Regions from separate parts of the Streptomyces sp. NPDC043861 genome, predicted to be linked through region 1. Evidence: riboswitches for the same ligand, from Rfam matches in the RefSeq annotation. Region 1 holds a riboswitch; each other region holds the start of a gene.
The links. Region 1 has a riboswitch for cobalamin ahead of AC068D_RS31855 (energy-coupling factor ABC transporter permease). Riboswitches for the same ligand answer to the same signal wherever they lie in the genome.
Positions count from the first base shown of each region.

Region 1 (4,252 bases):
TCCGACGTTCGACCTCCCGCCCGGCGAGCTGGAACTGGGCATCGGCATCCATGGCGAGCCGGGGCGCGAGCGCCGGGCCATGATGACGTCGCGGGAGATCGCCGACTTCGCGGTCGACGCGGTGCTGGAGGACCTCAAGCCGTCCAGCCCGGTCCTGGTGCTCGTCAACGGCATGGGCGCGACCCCCCTGCTGGAGCTGTACGGGTTCAACGCGGAGGTGCACCGTTTGCTCGGCGAGCGGGGTGTGCCGGTGGCCCGTACGCTCGTCGGAAACTATGTGACCTCGCTCGACATGGCCGGCTGCTCGGTGACGATCTGCGCGATGGACGAGGAGCTGCTGCGGCTGTGGGATGCGCCGGTACAGACCCCGGCGCTGCGGTGGGGACGCTGATCCATGGGGCAGAACGAAGGAGGCCGTGTGCTGGACACCGGGTTCTTCCGCAGGTGGATGGACCTAGGAGCCGCCGCCGTGGACCGTGAGGCGGCACACCTCACCGAGCTCGACTCACCCATCGGCGACGCGGACCACGGCGCCAATCTGCAGCGTGGCTTCACCGCGGTCAAGGCCGCTCTGGAGAAGGAGTCGCCGGACACCCCCGGAGCCGTACTGGTCCTGTCCGGACGGCAGTTGATCTCGACGGTCGGCGGGGCGTCGGGGCCGCTGTACGGAACGCTGCTGCGGCGTACGGGCAAGGCGCTCGGCGACGCCGCCGAGGTGTCGCCCCAGCAGCTCACCGATGCGCTGCGCGCCGGCGTCGCCGCCGTGGCACAGCTCGGTGGGGCGAAGGCCGGCGACAAGACGATGCTGGACGCGCTGGAGCCGGCCGTGGAGGCGATGGACGAGTCCTTCGCCGCCGCCCGGGAGGCCGCCGAGCGGGGCGCACTCGCCACCGTGCCCATGCTGGCGCGCAAGGGCAGGGCGAGCTACCTCGGCGAGCGCAGCATCGGGCACCAGGATCCGGGAGCGACGTCCTCCGCGCTGCTGATCGCCGCCCTGGCCGATGCGGAGGCCGGGCCCGCTGCCGAGGAGTCCTCGTGAGTCCCGTCGGGATAGTCCTCGTCTCGCACAGCGCGGAGGTCGCGGCATCGGTCGCCGATCTCGCCAGGGGGCTCGCGGGCGGCGGCGAAACCGCCCCGGTCGCGGCTGCCGGCGGTACACCGGACGGCGGGCTCGGCACCAGCTCGGAGCTGATCACCAGGGCCGCGGAGGAGGTGGACCGGGGCGCCGGCGTCGCGGTGCTGACGGACCTCGGCAGTGCCGTACTCACGGTGAAGACCCTGCTCGCCCTGGGGGACGAACTGCCCCGGGACACCAGGTTGGTGGACGCGCCCTTCGTCGAAGGGGCGGTCGCGGCGCTCGTCACCGCCTCGGCGGGCGGCGACCTGGATGCGGTGGAAGCGGCGGCCACGGAGGCGTACGCATACCGAAAGGTGTGACGTTGCGCATCCGTGCGCGGCTTGTGATGTACCTGGTCAAAGCACTAATGTCGCACCGCCTTGGTGAACGGGAAACCGGTGGAGTACCGGTGCGGCCCTCGCCACTGTGATCGGGAAGTCCGGCTCCATCCGCAAGGAAGCCACTGGATCGCCGAGGGAGACCTCGACGTCCGGGAAGGCGGAGCCCGGGCGGCAGGACCCGTCAGCCAGGAGACCGGCCAGGGCGCGTTGTCCATCCACGAGGTGCTGGAGAGGGTCTCCCCAACCATGCATATAGCCGAGGGGTATCTGCCCCCGTTGCACGCGGCCGCCTGGGGCGCCGCGTCCGCCCCGTTCGTGATCCACGGAGTGAGGGCACTCACCCGGGAGGTAAAAGCCAACCCCGAGTCGACTCTGCTGCTCGGCGCATCCGGTGCCTTCACCTTCGTACTGTCGGCGCTCAAGATTCCCTCGGTGACGGGCAGTTGCTCCCATCCCACGGGCACCGGTCTCGGCGCGATCCTGTTCAGACCACCGATCATGGCGGTGCTCGGCACCATCACGCTGCTGTTCCAGGCGCTGTTGCTGGCGCACGGGGGCCTCACCACTCTCGGCGCCAACGTCTTCTCCATGGCGATCGTCGGCCCATGGGCCGGATATGCGGTGTACCGGATGCTGCGGCGGTTCGAACTGCCGGTGATGGTGAGCGTGTTCTGCGGCGCGTTCGTGGCCGACCTCTCCACGTACTGCGTCACCAGCGTGCAGCTGGCGCTGGCGTTCCCCGACCCGAGCAGTGGCGTCCCCGGCGCGCTCGCCAAGTTCGGCGGCATCTTCGCCGTCACCCAGATCCCGCTCGCGGTCAGCGAGGGCCTGCTCACCGTGCTGGTGATGCGCCTTCTGGTGCAGTCCAGCCGAGGTGAGCTGACCCGCCTCGGTGTGCTGCTCCAGGGCGGCGAGCAGGGCAAGACGAAGGAGACCGCTGCCCGATGAACCGCAACACGAAGATCAACGCACTGCTTCTGGCGCTCGTGGCCGCGCTGGCGGTACTTCCGCTCGTGCTGGGGCTGGGTGACCACAAGGAGGAGCCGTTCACCGGCGCCGATGCCGAGGCGGAGACGGCGATCACCGAGCTGCAGCCGGACTACGAGCCCTGGTTCGCCCCGCTGTACGAGCCCCCCTCGGGGGAGATCGAATCGGCGCTGTTCGCCCTGCAGGCGGCGCTCGGCGCGGGGGTACTGGCGTACTACTTCGGACTGCGCAAGGGGCGCCGCCAGGGCGAGGCCCGTGCGGAGGCACACGGCGCATCGACCACGGCCACCGAGGAAGCGGACTCCCCCGCCGGCCGGACCACGGCGTAACCGCCGATGCTGCCGATCGACGCGGCGGCGCACAGCAGTCGCTGGCGCCGCCGTCATCCATGCGAGAAGGCGGTGCTCGGGCTGGGACTGACCGTCTGTGCCGTCTCACTGCCGCCCTGGCCCGGCGCCGTGCTGGTCGCGGCCGTCACCGTGGTGGTGCTGCTCGGGCCCGCCGGGGTGACGCTGCATCAGTTGTGGCGGGCTTGGCGCATTCCGCTCGGCTTCTGTGTCACCGGAGCGGTGCCGCTGCTGTTCGCGGTGGGCGGGCCCGACGGTGTGGTGGCTCTTGCTCCCGACGGGCCGCTGCACGCGGGGCGGCTGCTGCTGCGCACATCGGCGGCGTCCCTCGGGGTGTTGCTGTTCGCGTTCACCACGCCGGTGTCCGACGTACTGCCCCGGCTGGTGCGTGCGGGCGTGCCGGCGCCTGTGGTCGATGTCGCCCTCGTCATGTACCGGATCAGCTTTCTGCTCCTCGACTCGGTGAGCCGGATCCGCCAGGCGCAGGCCGCCAGGCTCGGCCACACCACCCGCGCAGCGACCTGGCGTTCCCTCGCGGGCCTCGGGGCGACCGCGTTCGTCCGCGCCTTCGACCGCGCGCACCGGCTGCAGACGGGACTCGCCGGGCGCGGTTACGACGGGAACCTGCGGGTCCTGGTGCCGCAGGCATCGGTTTCCGTGCGCTTCCTGACGGCCACGGGCGTGCTTCTCGCGGGAATCGTGGCTCTCACCCTCGTACTGGAAAGGTCCCTGTCATGACTGCGTCCACGAGGATCCGGTCCGCATCGGCCGTGGTGGAGCTGGACGGCGTGGGATACGCGTACGCCGACGGCCCCCAGGTGCTCGGCGACGTGGACTTCGCGGTCCCTGCCGGGCGCTCGCTGGCACTGCTGGGCCGCAACGGCAGCGGAAAGACGACGCTGCTGCGGCTGCTGAGCGGCGGGCTTCGGTGCGGCCGGGGCCGGCTGCTGCTGGACGGCGCGCCGGTGTCCTACGACCGTGGCGGGCTGACCCGGCTCCGGACGACCGTGCAGCTGGTCGTGCAGGACCCCGACGACCAGCTGTTCGCCGCGTCCGTGGGCCAGGACGTGTCGTTCGGACCCATGAATCTCGGGCTTCCCCAGGACGAGGTCCGGGCCCGGGTCGCCGAGTCGCTGGAGGCGCTGGACATCACCGCGCTCGAGGACCGGCCGACGCATCTGCTCTCGTACGGCCAGCGCAAACGCGCGGCGATCGCGGGGGCCCTGGCGATGCGGCCGCGCGTACTGATCCTGGACGAACCGACCGCCGGTCTCGATCCGCACGGCCAGGAACGGTTGCTCGAGGTGCTGGACCGACTGCGCAGGAGCGGGACCACCGTGGTGATGGCCACGCACGACGTGGATCTCGCCCTCCGCTGGGCCGACGACGCCGCAGTGCTGTCCCCGTCCGGTCTGCGGACCGGGCCGATCGCGGAGCTGCTCGCCGACCAGGAGCTGCTG
Region 1 covers NZ_JBWKDP010000018.1:124,191-128,442, forward strand. The annotation lists gene dhaK (dihydroxyacetone kinase subunit DhaK) at 1-391, shown strand, start outside; gene dhaL (dihydroxyacetone kinase subunit DhaL) at 419-1,039, shown strand; gene dhaM (dihydroxyacetone kinase phosphoryl donor subunit DhaM) at 1,036-1,437, shown strand; cobalamin riboswitch at 1,455-1,674, shown strand; gene AC068D_RS31855 (energy-coupling factor ABC transporter permease) at 1,705-2,406, shown strand; gene AC068D_RS31860 (energy-coupling factor ABC transporter substrate-binding protein) at 2,403-2,774, shown strand; gene cbiQ (cobalt ECF transporter T component CbiQ) at 2,781-3,530, shown strand; gene AC068D_RS31870 (energy-coupling factor ABC transporter ATP-binding protein) at 3,527-4,252, shown strand, end outside.

Region 2 (4,252 bases), on a different contig from region 1:
CGGCCGGGAGATGTCACCGGCGAGAATCGGCGGCCGCACGTAACGGGTGCCGTACGACTGGACCCAGCCGTGCCGGGTGGCGAGGTAGCCGGTGAGCTGTTCTGCGAAGTACTGCACCATGTCGTTGCGTTCGGGCTCGCCGTGCACGAGGACGTCGATACCCGCCTCCTCCTGGAAGGAGATCACCTCGCGGATCTCCGCCTCGATGCGCTGCTCGTAGCCCGCGGTGTCGATCCGTCCGCCGCGCAGATCGGCGCGGGCCGTGCGCAGAGCCGTGGTCTGAGGGAAGGATCCGATGGTGGTCGTAGGCAGCAGGGGCAGCCCGAGGTGGGCACGCTGGGCCGCGGCGCGCTCGGCATAGGGCTGGGAACGCCGGGCGTCGGTGTCAGTGATCGCCGCGGTGCGCGCACGTACGGCGGGGTCGTGGGTGATGGGCGAACCGGCGCGGGAGGCCAGGTCGGCCCGGTTGGCGGCGAGTTCCGCGGCGATGGCGTCCGTGCCCTGGCCGAGTCCGCGGGCGAGGGTGACGATCTCGTCGGTCTTCTGCCGGGCGAAGGCGAGCCAGCGAAGGATCTGCGGGTCGATGTCGCGCTCCTCGGCACTGTCCAGCGGGACGTGCAGCAGTGAACAGGACGCGGAGACGTCGACCTGGTCGGCCAGTCCCAGCAGCGTCCCGAGGGTGGCGAGCGACTTGCCCAGATCGTTCACCCAGATGTTGCGTCCGTCGACCACACCGGCGACCAGGCGCTTGCCGGGCAGTCCGCCGACCGCGGCGAGGTCGTCGAGATTCGCGGCGGCCGACCCGGTGAAGTCGAGCGCGAGGCCGTCGACGGGCGCCTTGGCCAGCACCGCAAGTGTGTCCCCGAGGCGGTCGAAGTAGGAGGCGACCAGCAGCTTCGGCCTGTCCGTGAGCGCACCGAGGTCGCGGTAGGCGCGGGCGGCGGCGTTCAGTTCGGCGGGTGTGCGGTCCTGGACCAGTGCGGGCTCGTCCAGTTGGACCCATTCGGCGCCTGCGGCCCGCAGATCCGCGAGCACTTCCGTGTACACCGGCAGCAGCCGGTCGAGCAGCGTCAGCGGCTCGAAGTCCTCGGCCACCCCCGGGGCCGCCTTGGCCAGCAGCAGATAGGTGACCGGTCCGACGAGGACCGGACGGGGCGTCAGGCCGAGCGCGAGTGCTTCCTTGAGCTCACCGACCTGCTTGGTGGAGTCCGCTTTGAACACGGTGTCCGGACCCAGCTCCGGAACCAGGTAGTGGTAGTTGGTGTCGAACCACTTGGTCATTTCCAGCGGCGCCACGTCCCGGGTGCCGCGGGCCATGGCGAAGCAGCCGTCCAAGGCGTCGGCGGCGACGGCTGCGCGGTGGCGGGCGGGGATCGCGCCGACCATCAGGGTGGTGTCGAGGACGTGGTCGTAGTAAGAGAAATCGCCGGTCGGCACTTCGTGGATGCCGGCGTCGGCGAGCTGCTGCCAGTTCGTCCGGCGAAGACCGGCGGCGGTGGCGCGGAGGGCGTCGGCGGTGACACGGCCCTTCCAGTAGCCCTCGATCGCCTTCTTCAGCTCCCGGTTCTGTCCCTGACGGGGGTAGCCGTACAGGGTGGCCCGTGCTGCCGCGGCTGCGGACTCGGTGGTCACGGAGATCTCCTTCGCGAGATGAATCCCTGAGATCCCGGGGACGGGACGAGAACGCGAAGGGCGACGGAACGGACGGAACGCCCAGCGCGGCACAGCGCGGTCATCCGTCCGATGTGTTCGCCGACCCGCCCTCGAGGTCACCGGGATGTCCGCGGGCGAGTCGTTCGCACGCGGGCAACGGGCAGGTCTTCGGACTCGCGGGCCCGTCCGGCCGGATTCCCGGCGGACACCTACTGGCCGTCGCTTCCCAGGCCCGGCTCGGACCCAGTGCGTATGACGGCGGTCGTTCCCGCTCACCGCTGCGGGGCAGTCCCGGATTCCCACCGGGTTCCCTCTTACGACGCATCCCGCCTGGCGGACGGGGCGAACCAGCTGCACCCGTCAGCCTACGGGGCGTTGAGCCGACGCGGAGAATCACCTCCGCCATTCGGACGGTGAGCTGAGACACGCGGCCGTGGTGCTTGAAACGGCGCGGGGGCGGGAAGCGCCGACCTCCGCGCTTCCCGCCCCTCCCCCGTGGGTTCCCGCCGGTTCCCTCCTCCAGCGGCGTGGCCCGGGCCCCTCAGCCCGGGCCCACCGGGCCCCTCAGCCCGGTCGTACCAGGAACTCAGCCGTGTTCGTACGCATGGAAACCGCGGCCGGTCTTGCGGCCCAACAGGCCTGCCTCGACCATGCGCTGGAGCAGCGGCGGCGGGGCGTACAGCGGCTCCTTGAACTCGTCGTACAGGGACTCCGCGATCGAGGCCACCGTGTCCAGGCCGATCAGGTCCGCGAGCTTCAGCGGCCCCATGGGATGGGCGCAGCCGAGCTCCATGCCGGCGTCCACATCGGCGGGGGAGGCGAATCCGGACTCCGTCATGCGGATCGCCGACAGCAGGTACGGGACGAGCAGGGCGTTGACCACGAACCCGGCCCTGTCCTGCGAGCGGATCACGGTCTTGCCGAGGGCCCGGGCAGCGAATTCCTCGGTCGCGGCGACCGTCCCGGCCGACGTGTGCAGGGAGGTCACGACCTCCACCAGCGGCAGTACGGGCACCGGATTGAAGAAGTGCAGGCCCACGACCCGGTCGGCGCGGCCCGTCGCCATGCCGAGCCGCGTGACCGGCAGGGAGGAGGTGTTGGTCGCCAGCACCGCGGCCGGATCGGCCACGATCTTGTCGAGTGAGGCGAAGACCTCGGTCTTGGCGTCCGGGTTCTCCACGATCGCCTCGACGACCAGCTGCCGGTCGGCCAGGTCTTCCAGGCAGCCGGTGAAGACCATCCGGTCGAGGGCGTCCCGCGCCGCGTCCCGCTCCAGCTTTCCACGGTGCACCGCACGGTCCAGGGAGCCGGCCACCCGTTCCCGCGCGGTGCGGGCGGCCGGCGCGTCCACCTCGCACACCACCGTGTCCAGTCCGGCTCGCGCGCACACCTCCGCGATTCCGGCGCCCATCTGTCCGCCGCCGACCACGCCGACGCGCTGGATGCTCCCGCTCACGACCGGGCCTCCGCACGCACGACGAGGTGACGGGAGTAGGCGTCCGGCGTGAAGAACAGCGGCAACTCGTGTTCCAGGGAGGTCCGTTCGAAGAGATCGCGCACTTCGTCGACGGCCGCCCACGGGTACTCGGCACCCAGAGCGGCGACCTCGTCGTCGAGCAGCCGCAGCACCGTCTCGCGGTCGACGACGCGGTGGCGCAGCCACTGCCAGATCTGTACGCGGGCGATCTCCGCGGTGGCGGCGTCCTCCATCAGGCCGTACAGGGCAACGGCTCCCTGCCCCCGTAGCCAGGCGTCGAAGTAGCGCAGGGCGATCGCGATGTTGGTGCGGACCCCCTCCGGGGTGGGCGGGCCGCTGATACGGCGCACCGACAGCAGATCGGCAGCGGTGACCTCGACGTCGTCACGGGTGCGGTCGATCTGGTGCGGCCGTTCGCCGAGAACGCCGTCGAACACCTCGCGGCACACGGGGACGAGCCCGGGGTGGGCGACCCACGAGCCGTCGAAGCCGTCCTCGGCCTCGCGCTCCTTGTCCAGCCGCACCTTGGCGAGGGCTGCCTCGTTGGCGGCCGGGTCCTTGCTGGGCATGTGCGCGGCCATGCCCCCGATGGCGTGGGCGCCGCGCTTGTGGCAGGTGCGGACCAGCAGCTCGGTGTAGGCGCGCATGAACGGGGCGGTCATGGTGACCTGGGCGCGGTCCGGGAGCAGGAAGTCGGTCCGGTGACCGAAGGTCTTGATGAGGCTGAAGAGGTAGTCCCAGCGGCCGGCGTTCAGGCCCGAGCTGTGCTCGCGGAGCTCGTAGAGGATCTCCTCCATCTCGAACGCCGCGGTGATGGTCTCGATCAGGACGGTGGCGCGGACCGTCCCACGGGGGATGCCGAGGAGTTCCTGGGCGAGGACGAAGACGTCGTTCCAGAGCCGGGCTTCGTAGCGGTTCTCCAGCTTGGGGAGGTAGAAGTACGGGCCGTGTCCGGAGTCGAGCTGACGCTGTGCGCAGTGGAAGAAGTACAGGCCGAAGTCGACCAGGGAGGCGGGGACCGGCCGTCCGTCGAACTCCAGGTGCTCCTCGGTGAGGTGCCAGCCGCGAGGACGGACCACGATGGTGGCGAGCCCGTCGTGGTCGCCGAGCCGGTATTCCCTG
Region 2 covers NZ_JBWKDP010000012.1:214,772-219,023, reverse strand. The annotation lists gene metE (5-methyltetrahydropteroyltriglutamate--homocysteine S-methyltransferase) at 1-1,632, opposite strand, end outside; cobalamin riboswitch at 1,796-2,020, opposite strand; gene AC068D_RS26040 (3-hydroxybutyryl-CoA dehydrogenase) at 2,240-3,109, opposite strand; gene aceB (malate synthase A) at 3,106-4,252, opposite strand, start outside.
Region 2: it holds a riboswitch for cobalamin, as region 1 does, so the genes downstream of both, metE (5-methyltetrahydropteroyltriglutamate--homocysteine S-methyltransferase) here and AC068D_RS31855 (energy-coupling factor ABC transporter permease) in region 1, are expected to answer to the same signal.

Region 3 (4,252 bases), on a different contig from region 1:
CCTCTGCACGGACCTGTCCATGCTGGGAGGCCTGCTGATCGCCGTTGCCGACACGCACGGCAAGCCGTCCTTGGCCCACCGTTCGCGTCATGCGGCGGTCAGGGGACATCGTTCCGCGCGCCGTGCGATCGGCGGGGCGACCGCGCGTCCGGTGGCCCGCGCCAGGGCTGTGGCCCACACCGTCGGCAGGCGGCTGCCGACGGCATGAGGGACGGCCCGACGCGGGACGGGGCGGTGCTCATGGGGCCGTACTCGAGCAGGCGCCGTCACCGTCGGCCGGCTGCTCGGGGCCACTGCCGTGAGCCTCGAACGGAGCTCGAGTCGAACCGAGCCTGCCCCGGGGCATGCGTGGAGGCCAGGGCGGGCCCATACGTCCTGGCCTCCGGTCTCGTAAGTCCCGCCGTTGTCAGGCCAGGGCGATGCCGTCGAGTTTGCCGTTCTTCGCATCGTCGACCAGCGAGGAGAACTGGTCGGCGCTCATCTGCACACGCTGTCCGAAATCGTCGGTCAGGACGATCCGGCGCTCGATGGGGGCGCGGGGGTCCACGAACAGCTGCGGACAGCCGCAGTCGCACTTTCCGCAGAACGTCGCCACAGGCTCCAGCCCGCTGATGTCGGTCATGCTTTCCACCTCCAGGGGTGCGGAGCACCGGCTTGCCGGCGACCGCAGGGACTGCTTGCGGGATACCCCGTGCGCGGAGGGGCGATGCGCACAGGCACGGCCCACCGGGGCACGAGGCATGGCGGGTGTGCTTGCGTGCTCCCTCCACCGCCCTCAATGCCCCGGCCCGTCACGGCTTTCCGGGAACTCGGGACAGCTGGTGGCCGACTCCATGGGAGGGGAGCACCCGTGTGTCACGGACCTTCCTGCGCCTGCTTCGCTCGCGGCGTGCCGTGCCAAGTTCCGGTCGATGCCTTGACCGCGCTCGATGCCCCGCCCCGTCGGCCCCCGTCGGCTCCCGGCCCATCGGCCCGGCGTCGGGCCGAGGCGAGCCTCAGCGGGCACGATCCGGTCCGTCACTCACGGGACGCCGGCACCGGTGGCAGCGGCGAGTTCCTGCGGTGCGGCACCATCGGCGGTGCTCACGCAGTCATGCGGTGATGTTCCGGGCCCCACGCTCGGCGGTGGCACGGTCGTTGAGGGTCATGCGTGAGCGTCGACCGGCTGGGTTGCTCTTCCCGGACGGGATCTGAATGCCGTGCTCGCACCTCACTTGGCGTGCACTGACTCGACCCGGTACAGCCGCGGCTGTGCGTCCGTCGCGATCGTCGCTGCCTGGTCCATGTGGGCGCGGGCCTCCGGGTCGGTGAGCATCGCATGGTAGTGCGCCTCGGACTCCCATTGGGCGTAGTTGATGACGCGCTCGCCGTCCTGGGAGGCATGAAAGTTGGCACAGACGAAGCCGGGTTGGTGCTTCATCGTTTCCTCGGTGGCGCGCGCCAGCAGCGCGATGAGCTCGGCCTGGCGGTCGGGTGCGACAGTGAAGACGTTGATGAGTGTCGCCACCCGGCGGGTGGTGTCGATGTTCGCGGTAACAGTCATGGTCGGATTGCTCCCCTTACTGCGCTGGAGGAGCGCGGGTGCGGGTCCGCATTCCCCCGATCGGACGCGGACTGGACTGATGCATGCTCAGGTGCCGGTGACCGGACCGGGCTCTCGCTGCCGACGGCTCAGGAGGGGGCGCCGCGCCAGGGATGCGCCGACGGCGCATCACCCGCGCCCGGCCGCTCCGTTGTCCCGGCCGTGTGCGCACCCACCCGCGCTCGGTCGCTTCCTTGTAGGCGGGCCTTGCGGACCGTGCGGCGGAAGGTCGTCAGGACAGCCGGCCCGGCGAAGGTGACGCGGATGAAGCCGGTGATGGCCCGCCCCGGTGTCCCCGGCCCAGTGACGTCGCGAAGTCGAAGGCGATGCCGCGCTGCCATGGTTCGGTGAAGGGCGCGCCCGGCAGCCAGGCGAGGGAGCTGCCGGGGTTGGTCCACCGACCAGGGCCGGGCCGACAGGCTGAGCAGGGGGCGGGCCGCTCGATGTGACCACGGACCGGCCTGTTTGTACAGGGCGCGCGTGAGCCCCACGGAGGCGCACGTCGCTCGCTCCCGGGGGCCGCGTGCCGCCGTTCCCCCCGGGCGGTCCGACCGCGGACTTATGACGTGGAGAGTCTTTCTGTCATGATGTCCCGCGAATAGGCGACGGCGGAACGAGGAAGCCGGTGTGAATCCGGCGCGGTCCCGCCACTGTGATCGGCGAGCGGATCCCGAACAGACCACTGCCCCCATGCGGGTGGGAAGGCCGGGACGAGCACTGACCCGAGAGCCAGGAGACTCACGCGGTCGCCTCCTCGAAGTGACTGGGGCGGATTTCCCCGGAGAGGAGCGTTTGTCGGAATGCCCAGGAGACCGTCACCTGCCGGTTCCGTTCCGTGCCGGATCGTGGTGTGCAGGGACTGCTGCTGCGGCAGCCCCAAGGTGACCGGCGTCGATCATCGGGAGCAGACCGCGCGTCTCGCCATGGACGCGCCGGTTCGTGTCTCCGACTGTCTCGACGTGTGCGACCAGGCGAACGTGATCGTCGTGCAGCCCTCGTCCGAGGGCCGCGCCGCGGGCGGCAGGCCGGCCTGGTTCGGTCTCGTCAACGACGCGGCGGCGACCGAGGACATCGCCGCCTGGGTACGGGCCGGCGGACCGGGCCTCGCCGCGCTGCCGGACATCCTCGAGCTCTACGCCTTCACCCCGCCACGGCGCGTCCGGTCCAGGGCACTCCCCGACGCCGGCTGACCCGAACACGCCCCGCACATTCCCACGCCGGACCGGGCGTCCTCCGACGAGTCCCGATTCCGACCAGCCACCGGACCACCGTCCGGACCGTTCAGGACCACCCTGCGGTGAGAGGATCCTTGATGGGCAAGCGCCCGACATCCCTGCTGTCGGCCATGGCCGCTGCCGTACTGATATCCGGCTGCGGCGGCACCGTGACCCGGGACGACGCCCCGTCGGCGGACTCCGCTGCCAAGGGTTTCCCGGTCACCGTGTCCAACTGCGGTGTGAAGACGACCTATCAGCGTCCCCCGCAGCGCGCGGTGTCGCTGAACCAGCACGCGACCGAGGTCATGCTGGCACTGGGGCTGCAGGACTCGATGGTGGGCACCGCCTATCTCGATGACAAGATCCTCCCGAAGTACCGGGACGCCTACGACGGGATCAAGGTCCTGGCGAAGGAGTACCCCTCGTTCGAGACGCTGCTCGCCGCCGAACCGGACGTGGCCTACGGCGGTTTCGCCAGCACATTCGACGAGAAGGAAGGACGCAGCCGCGACGCCCTCTCCAAGGCGGGGGTCAACTCCTATCTGAACATCGAGGAGTGCCCGTCCGGGCCGGTGACGATGGCCACGATGGACCAGGAGATCCGGAACGTGGCGAAGATCTTCGGCGTGCCGGACCGGGCGGAGCGGCAGCTCAAGGAGCTCCACGTCACGCTGGACACGGTCGAGGACAAGCTCGCCGGAGTCACCCCGGTGAAGACCTTCGTGTACGACAGCGGTGACAAGACCGCCTTCACCGCGGGCGGTGCGGGCATCGGCAACGAGATGATCAAGCAGGCCGGTGGGGTGAACCTCTTCGCCGACCTGGACAAGGCGTTCGGTGACGTGTCGTTCGAGCAGGTGGCCGAGCGCGCGCCCGAGGTGATCGTCATCTACGACTACGGCGACCAACCCGTCGAGGACAAGAAGAAGTTCCTCCTCGCGAACCCGGCGCTGAAGGACGTACCCGCCGTCAAGAACAGGCGGTTCGCGGTGCTGCCGCTCTCGTCCACGGTGCTGGGCGTCCGGGTGCCGTCCGGTGTGGAGTCCTTGGCCCGCCAGGTTCACCCGGACCGGTTCAAGTGACCGACGCCACGGGTGTGGCGGAGGCGACGGATACGCAAGGGACGACCGGGGCGCGTGGCCCGACGAGCGGGCGAACGGCGGCGGGTGCCGCCGCCGTTCGCCGCCCGGGGATCCCCTACCCGCTCGTCCTCGTACTGCTCGCCGCGCTGCTGGCCGTCGCGGCCACCTTCGGGATCGCGGCCGGGTCCATCAGTGTCCCGGCCGACCAGGTCTGGGGCATCCTGCTGCACCGGCTGCACCCTTCGCTCGCCGAACCGACCTGGACACCGGTCCGCGAGACGATCGTCATCGACGTCCGGTTGCCCCGGGTGCTGCTGTCGGGCGTGGTGGGCGCGGGCCTGGCGGTGTCGGGAATGGCGCTGCAAGCACTT
Region 3 covers NZ_JBWKDP010000013.1:161,228-165,479, forward strand. The annotation lists gene AC068D_RS27065 (DoxX family protein) at 1-208, shown strand, start outside; gene AC068D_RS27070 (hypothetical protein) at 407-622, opposite strand; gene AC068D_RS27075 (antibiotic biosynthesis monooxygenase family protein) at 1,211-1,543, opposite strand; cobalamin riboswitch at 2,153-2,342, shown strand; gene AC068D_RS27080 ((2Fe-2S) ferredoxin domain-containing protein) at 2,383-2,772, shown strand; gene AC068D_RS27085 (ABC transporter substrate-binding protein) at 2,892-3,881, shown strand; gene AC068D_RS27090 (FecCD family ABC transporter permease) at 3,878-4,252, shown strand, end outside.
Region 3: it holds a riboswitch for cobalamin, as region 1 does, so the genes downstream of both, AC068D_RS27080 ((2Fe-2S) ferredoxin domain-containing protein) here and AC068D_RS31855 (energy-coupling factor ABC transporter permease) in region 1, are expected to answer to the same signal.

Region 4 (4,252 bases), on a different contig from region 1:
GGCGCAGGGCCGAGAACGAGAACAGCCTGGACGAATGGGGCCTGGGCGGGCGGTCGTTCGGCACCTGGGTGACCTGGTTCCTGCTCGGCGGCGACCTCTACACCGCCTACACCTTCGTCGCCGTACCCGCGGCGATCTACGCGGCGGGCGCTGCCGGTTTCTTCGCCGTGCCGTACACGATTCTCGTCTACCCGCTGATCTTCACCTTCCTGCCGCGGTTGTGGTCGGTGTCGCACAAGCACGGATATGTGACGACGTCGGACTTCGTCCGCGGACGCTTCGGCTCGAAGGGGCTGTCGCTGGCGGTCGCGCTCACCGGCATCCTCGCGACGATGCCGTACATCGCGCTGCAGCTCGTCGGCATCCAGGCTGTGCTGGACGTCATGGGCGTCGGCGGCGGTGAGAACACCCACTGGTTCATCAAGGATCTGCCGCTGCTGATCGCCTTCGGTGTGCTGGCGGCGTACACCTACTCGTCCGGTCTGCGGGCACCCGCGCTGATCGCCTTCGTCAAGGACACCCTGATCTATCTGGTGATCGCGGTCGCGATCATCTACATCCCCGTCAAGCTCGGCGGCTTCGACGACATCTTCACCAAGGCGGGCGACGCGTTCGCGCAGATCAACCCCGCGACCGACAAACCGCGGGGTGCGCTGGTGCCCGGGGAGCTGGGCCAGTGGGGTTACGCCACGCTGGCGCTCGGATCCGCGCTGGCCCTGTTCATGTATCCGCACTCGATCACCGCCACGCTGTCCTCGCGCAGCCGTGACGTGATCCGGCGCAACACCACCATCCTGCCGCTCTACTCGCTGATGCTGGGGCTGCTGGCGCTGCTCGGGTTCATGGCGATCGCGGCCGGAGTCAAGGTGACGAACGGTCAGCTCGCCATTCCGCAGCTGTTCGAGAACATGTTCCCCGACTGGTTCGCGGGGGTCGCGTTCGCGGCCATCGGCATCGGCGCGCTGGTACCGGCGGCGATCATGTCGATCGCGGCGGCGAACCTGTTCACGCGGAACATCTACAAGGACTTCCTGAAGCCGGACGCGACTCCGGAGCAGGAGACCAAGGTGTCGAAGCTGGTGTCGCTGCTGGTGAAGGTGGGTGCCCTGGCCTTCGTCCTGACGATGGACAAGACCGTCGCCATCAACTTCCAGCTGCTGGGCGGCATCTGGATCCTCCAGACCTTCCCGGCCCTCGTCGGCGGCCTGTTCACCCGGTGGTGCCACCGCTGGGCGCTGCTCGCGGGCTGGGCCGTCGGCATGATCTACGGCACAGTGGCGGCGTACGGCGTCGCAAGTCCGACGCAGAAGCACTTCGGAGGGTCATCGGCGGAGATACCGGGAATCGGGGAGATCGGCTACATCGGCCTGACGGCCTTCGTGCTCAACGCGGTGGTGACCGTCGTCCTCACCCTCGTGCTGCGCGCCGTGAAGGCCCCGGACGGTGTCGACGAGACGTCTCCGGGGGACTACACGGCGGACGCCGGGGACCCCGGGGTCGAACCCGAACTCCCGAAGGTGGGCGCAGTCACCCACTGACGCGTGTGTTTCCCGGCGCCGGCCGGCACGGGCCCCATGAGCCTGTGCCGGCCGGCGTTCGTGTCCGTCCGAAACGGCACCGCATTGTCCCCGCACCCCCTCCGCGGCCTTGGGAACATGGGGTGTTGAGGCAACCGGCCGGGGGAACGGCCTCGAGCCGCCCTCGTGCACATGGAGGAAACTTCGGATATGGACATCTTCGTCAGAAGGGCCGAACCCTCGGAGTACGAGGCCCTGGGGGAGCTCACGGCACGGGCCTATCTCGACGGCAGGCTGCTGGACTTCGGCGAGGAGGACCCGTACCTCGACCGTCTGAGGGACGTCGTCGCCCGGGCCCGACAGGCCGAGGTACTGGTCGCGGCGGACCGGGACGGCCGGGTGCTCGGCGGGGTGACCTTCGTTCTCGGCGGGGCGCCCTGGGCCGACATCGCCGAGGACGGGGAAACCGAGTTCAGGATGCTGGCGGTCGCCACGGAAGCGCGGGGGCGGGGCGCCGGGGAGGCACTCGTCAGGGCGTGCATCGAGCGGGCCAGGGACACCGAAGGCTGCCGGAGGCTCGTCCTGTCGACGCACCCCCGCATGCACGCCGCGCACCGCATCTACGAACGAATCGGCTTCGTCAGAACGCCCGAGCGGGACTGGTGTCCGCTGGCGGACGTGCCTCTGCTGGCCTACAGCCTGGAGCTCTGAGAACCGCGGCGACACAACATGTGGGGGGTGCCTCAAGCCACCGCCCCTACATGTATGCTCATGCTCGCTGTCGCCGCAGGGGAATCCGGTTCGAGTCCGGAACTGTCCCGCAACGGTGTGCCGGTGTGCCTTTGCGGTGTCGCACAGGGCATACACCTGCGAGTCCGAAGACCTGCCGACGGCGCACCCGGACCGTCCGGCCCGGGTGCCGACGACGTCCGGGCCTCGCGGAAACAGGTCGGTGGACGCGGTGCACCCTGCCCCCGGGCGAGTGCGCCCGTGCCCCGTGCCCCCGCCGGCCCCGAGCCGAGCGAGGGAGAGCACCCTGTGACCATCGCGCCGCCCGATCCTGCTTCAACGCAGTCCGCCGATGGGCCAGGTACCGCGCTGCTGCGCATCCTGACCGACCTCACCGCCGATCTCCCCGACACGGACCCCGGCCGCGTCGCCGCGGCCGCCCTCCGCGGCCGCCACGCGGGCTCGGACGAGGCCGAGTTGCGCGAACTCGCGACCGAGGCCGCCGCTGGGCTGATCTCCGAGGACCCGGCCTACTCGCGCCTCGCGGCCCGGCTGCTCACCCGCACGATCGCGGAGGAGGCGGCCACACAGGGGGCGGTCGCCTTCTCCGACTCCATCGCCGTCGGGCACCGCGAGGGCCTGATCGCGGACCGCACGGCCGCGTTCGTGCAGACGCACGCCGCGCGCCTCGACGCGCTGATCGACCCTGCCGCCGACGACCGCTTCGGGTACTTCGGCCTGCGCACCCTCTTCAGCCGCTACCTCCTCCGGCACCCGATCACCCGCAAGGTCATCGAGACCCCGCAGCAGTTCATGCTGCGTGTCGCCGCCGGCCTCGCCGAGGACGAGTCGCCCAGGGCTCTCGACGAAGTCGCCGCGCTGTACGGGCTGATGAGCCGGCTCGACTACCTGCCGTCCTCCCCCACCCTCTTCAACTCCGGTACCCGCCACCCCCAGATGTCGTCCTGCTATCTGCTGGACTCCCCGCTGGACGAGCTGGACTCGATCTACGACCGCTACCACCAGGTGGCGCGGCTCTCCAAGCACGCGGGTGGCATCGGTCTCTCGTACTCCCGTATCCGCTCGCGCGGTTCGCTCATCCGCGGCACCAACGGCCACTCCAACGGCATCGTGCCGTTCCTGCGCACGCTGGACTCCTCCGTCGCCGCGGTCAACCAGGGCGGTCGCCGCAAGGGCGCGGCCTGTGTCTACCTGGAGACCTGGCACGCGGACATCGAGGAGTTCCTGGAGCTGCGCGACAACACGGGTGAGGAGGCGCGGCGTACGCACAACCTCAACCTGGCGCACTGGATCCCGGACGAGTTCATGCGCAGGGTGAACGAGGACGCCGACTGGTCGCTCTTCTCGCCCGCCGACGTCCCCGAGCTGGTCGACCTCTGGGGCGACGAGTTCGACGCCGCCTACCGCAAGGCGGAGGAGGCGGGCCTCGCCCGCAGGACCATCCCGGCCCGCGACCTGTACGGCCGCATGATGCGTACGCTCGCCCAGACCGGCAACGGCTGGATGACGTTCAAGGACGCCTCGAACCGCACCGCGAACCAGACCGCTGAGCCCGGCACCGTCGTCCACTCCTCCAATCTCTGCACCGAGATCATCGAGGTGACGAACGACGGCGAGACCGCTGTCTGCAACCTCGGATCCGTCAACCTCGGCGCGTTCGTCACCGACGGCGGCACCGGTGCGGACGCCATCGACTGGGAGCGGCTCGACGCCACCGTCCGCACGGCCGTGACCTTCCTGGACCGGGTCGTCGACATCAACTTCTACCCGACCGAGCAGGCCGGCCGCTCCAACGCCAAGTGGCGTCCGGTGGGCCTCGGCGCCATGGGCCTGCAGGACGTGTTCTTCAAGCTGCGGATGCCCTTCGACTCCGCCGAGGCGCAGGCACTGTCGACCCGGATCGCCGAGCGGATCATGCTGGCGGCGTACGAGGCGTCCTGCGACCTGGCCGAGCGCAACGGCCCGCTGCCCGCCTGGGAGCAGAC
Region 4 covers NZ_JBWKDP010000009.1:219,960-224,211, reverse strand. The annotation lists gene mctP (monocarboxylate uptake permease MctP) at 1-1,538, shown strand, start outside; gene AC068D_RS21905 (GNAT family N-acetyltransferase) at 1,728-2,228, shown strand; cobalamin riboswitch at 2,283-2,422, shown strand; gene AC068D_RS21900 (ribonucleoside-diphosphate reductase subunit alpha) at 2,556-4,252, shown strand, end outside.
Region 4: it holds a riboswitch for cobalamin, as region 1 does, so the genes downstream of both, AC068D_RS21900 (ribonucleoside-diphosphate reductase subunit alpha) here and AC068D_RS31855 (energy-coupling factor ABC transporter permease) in region 1, are expected to answer to the same signal.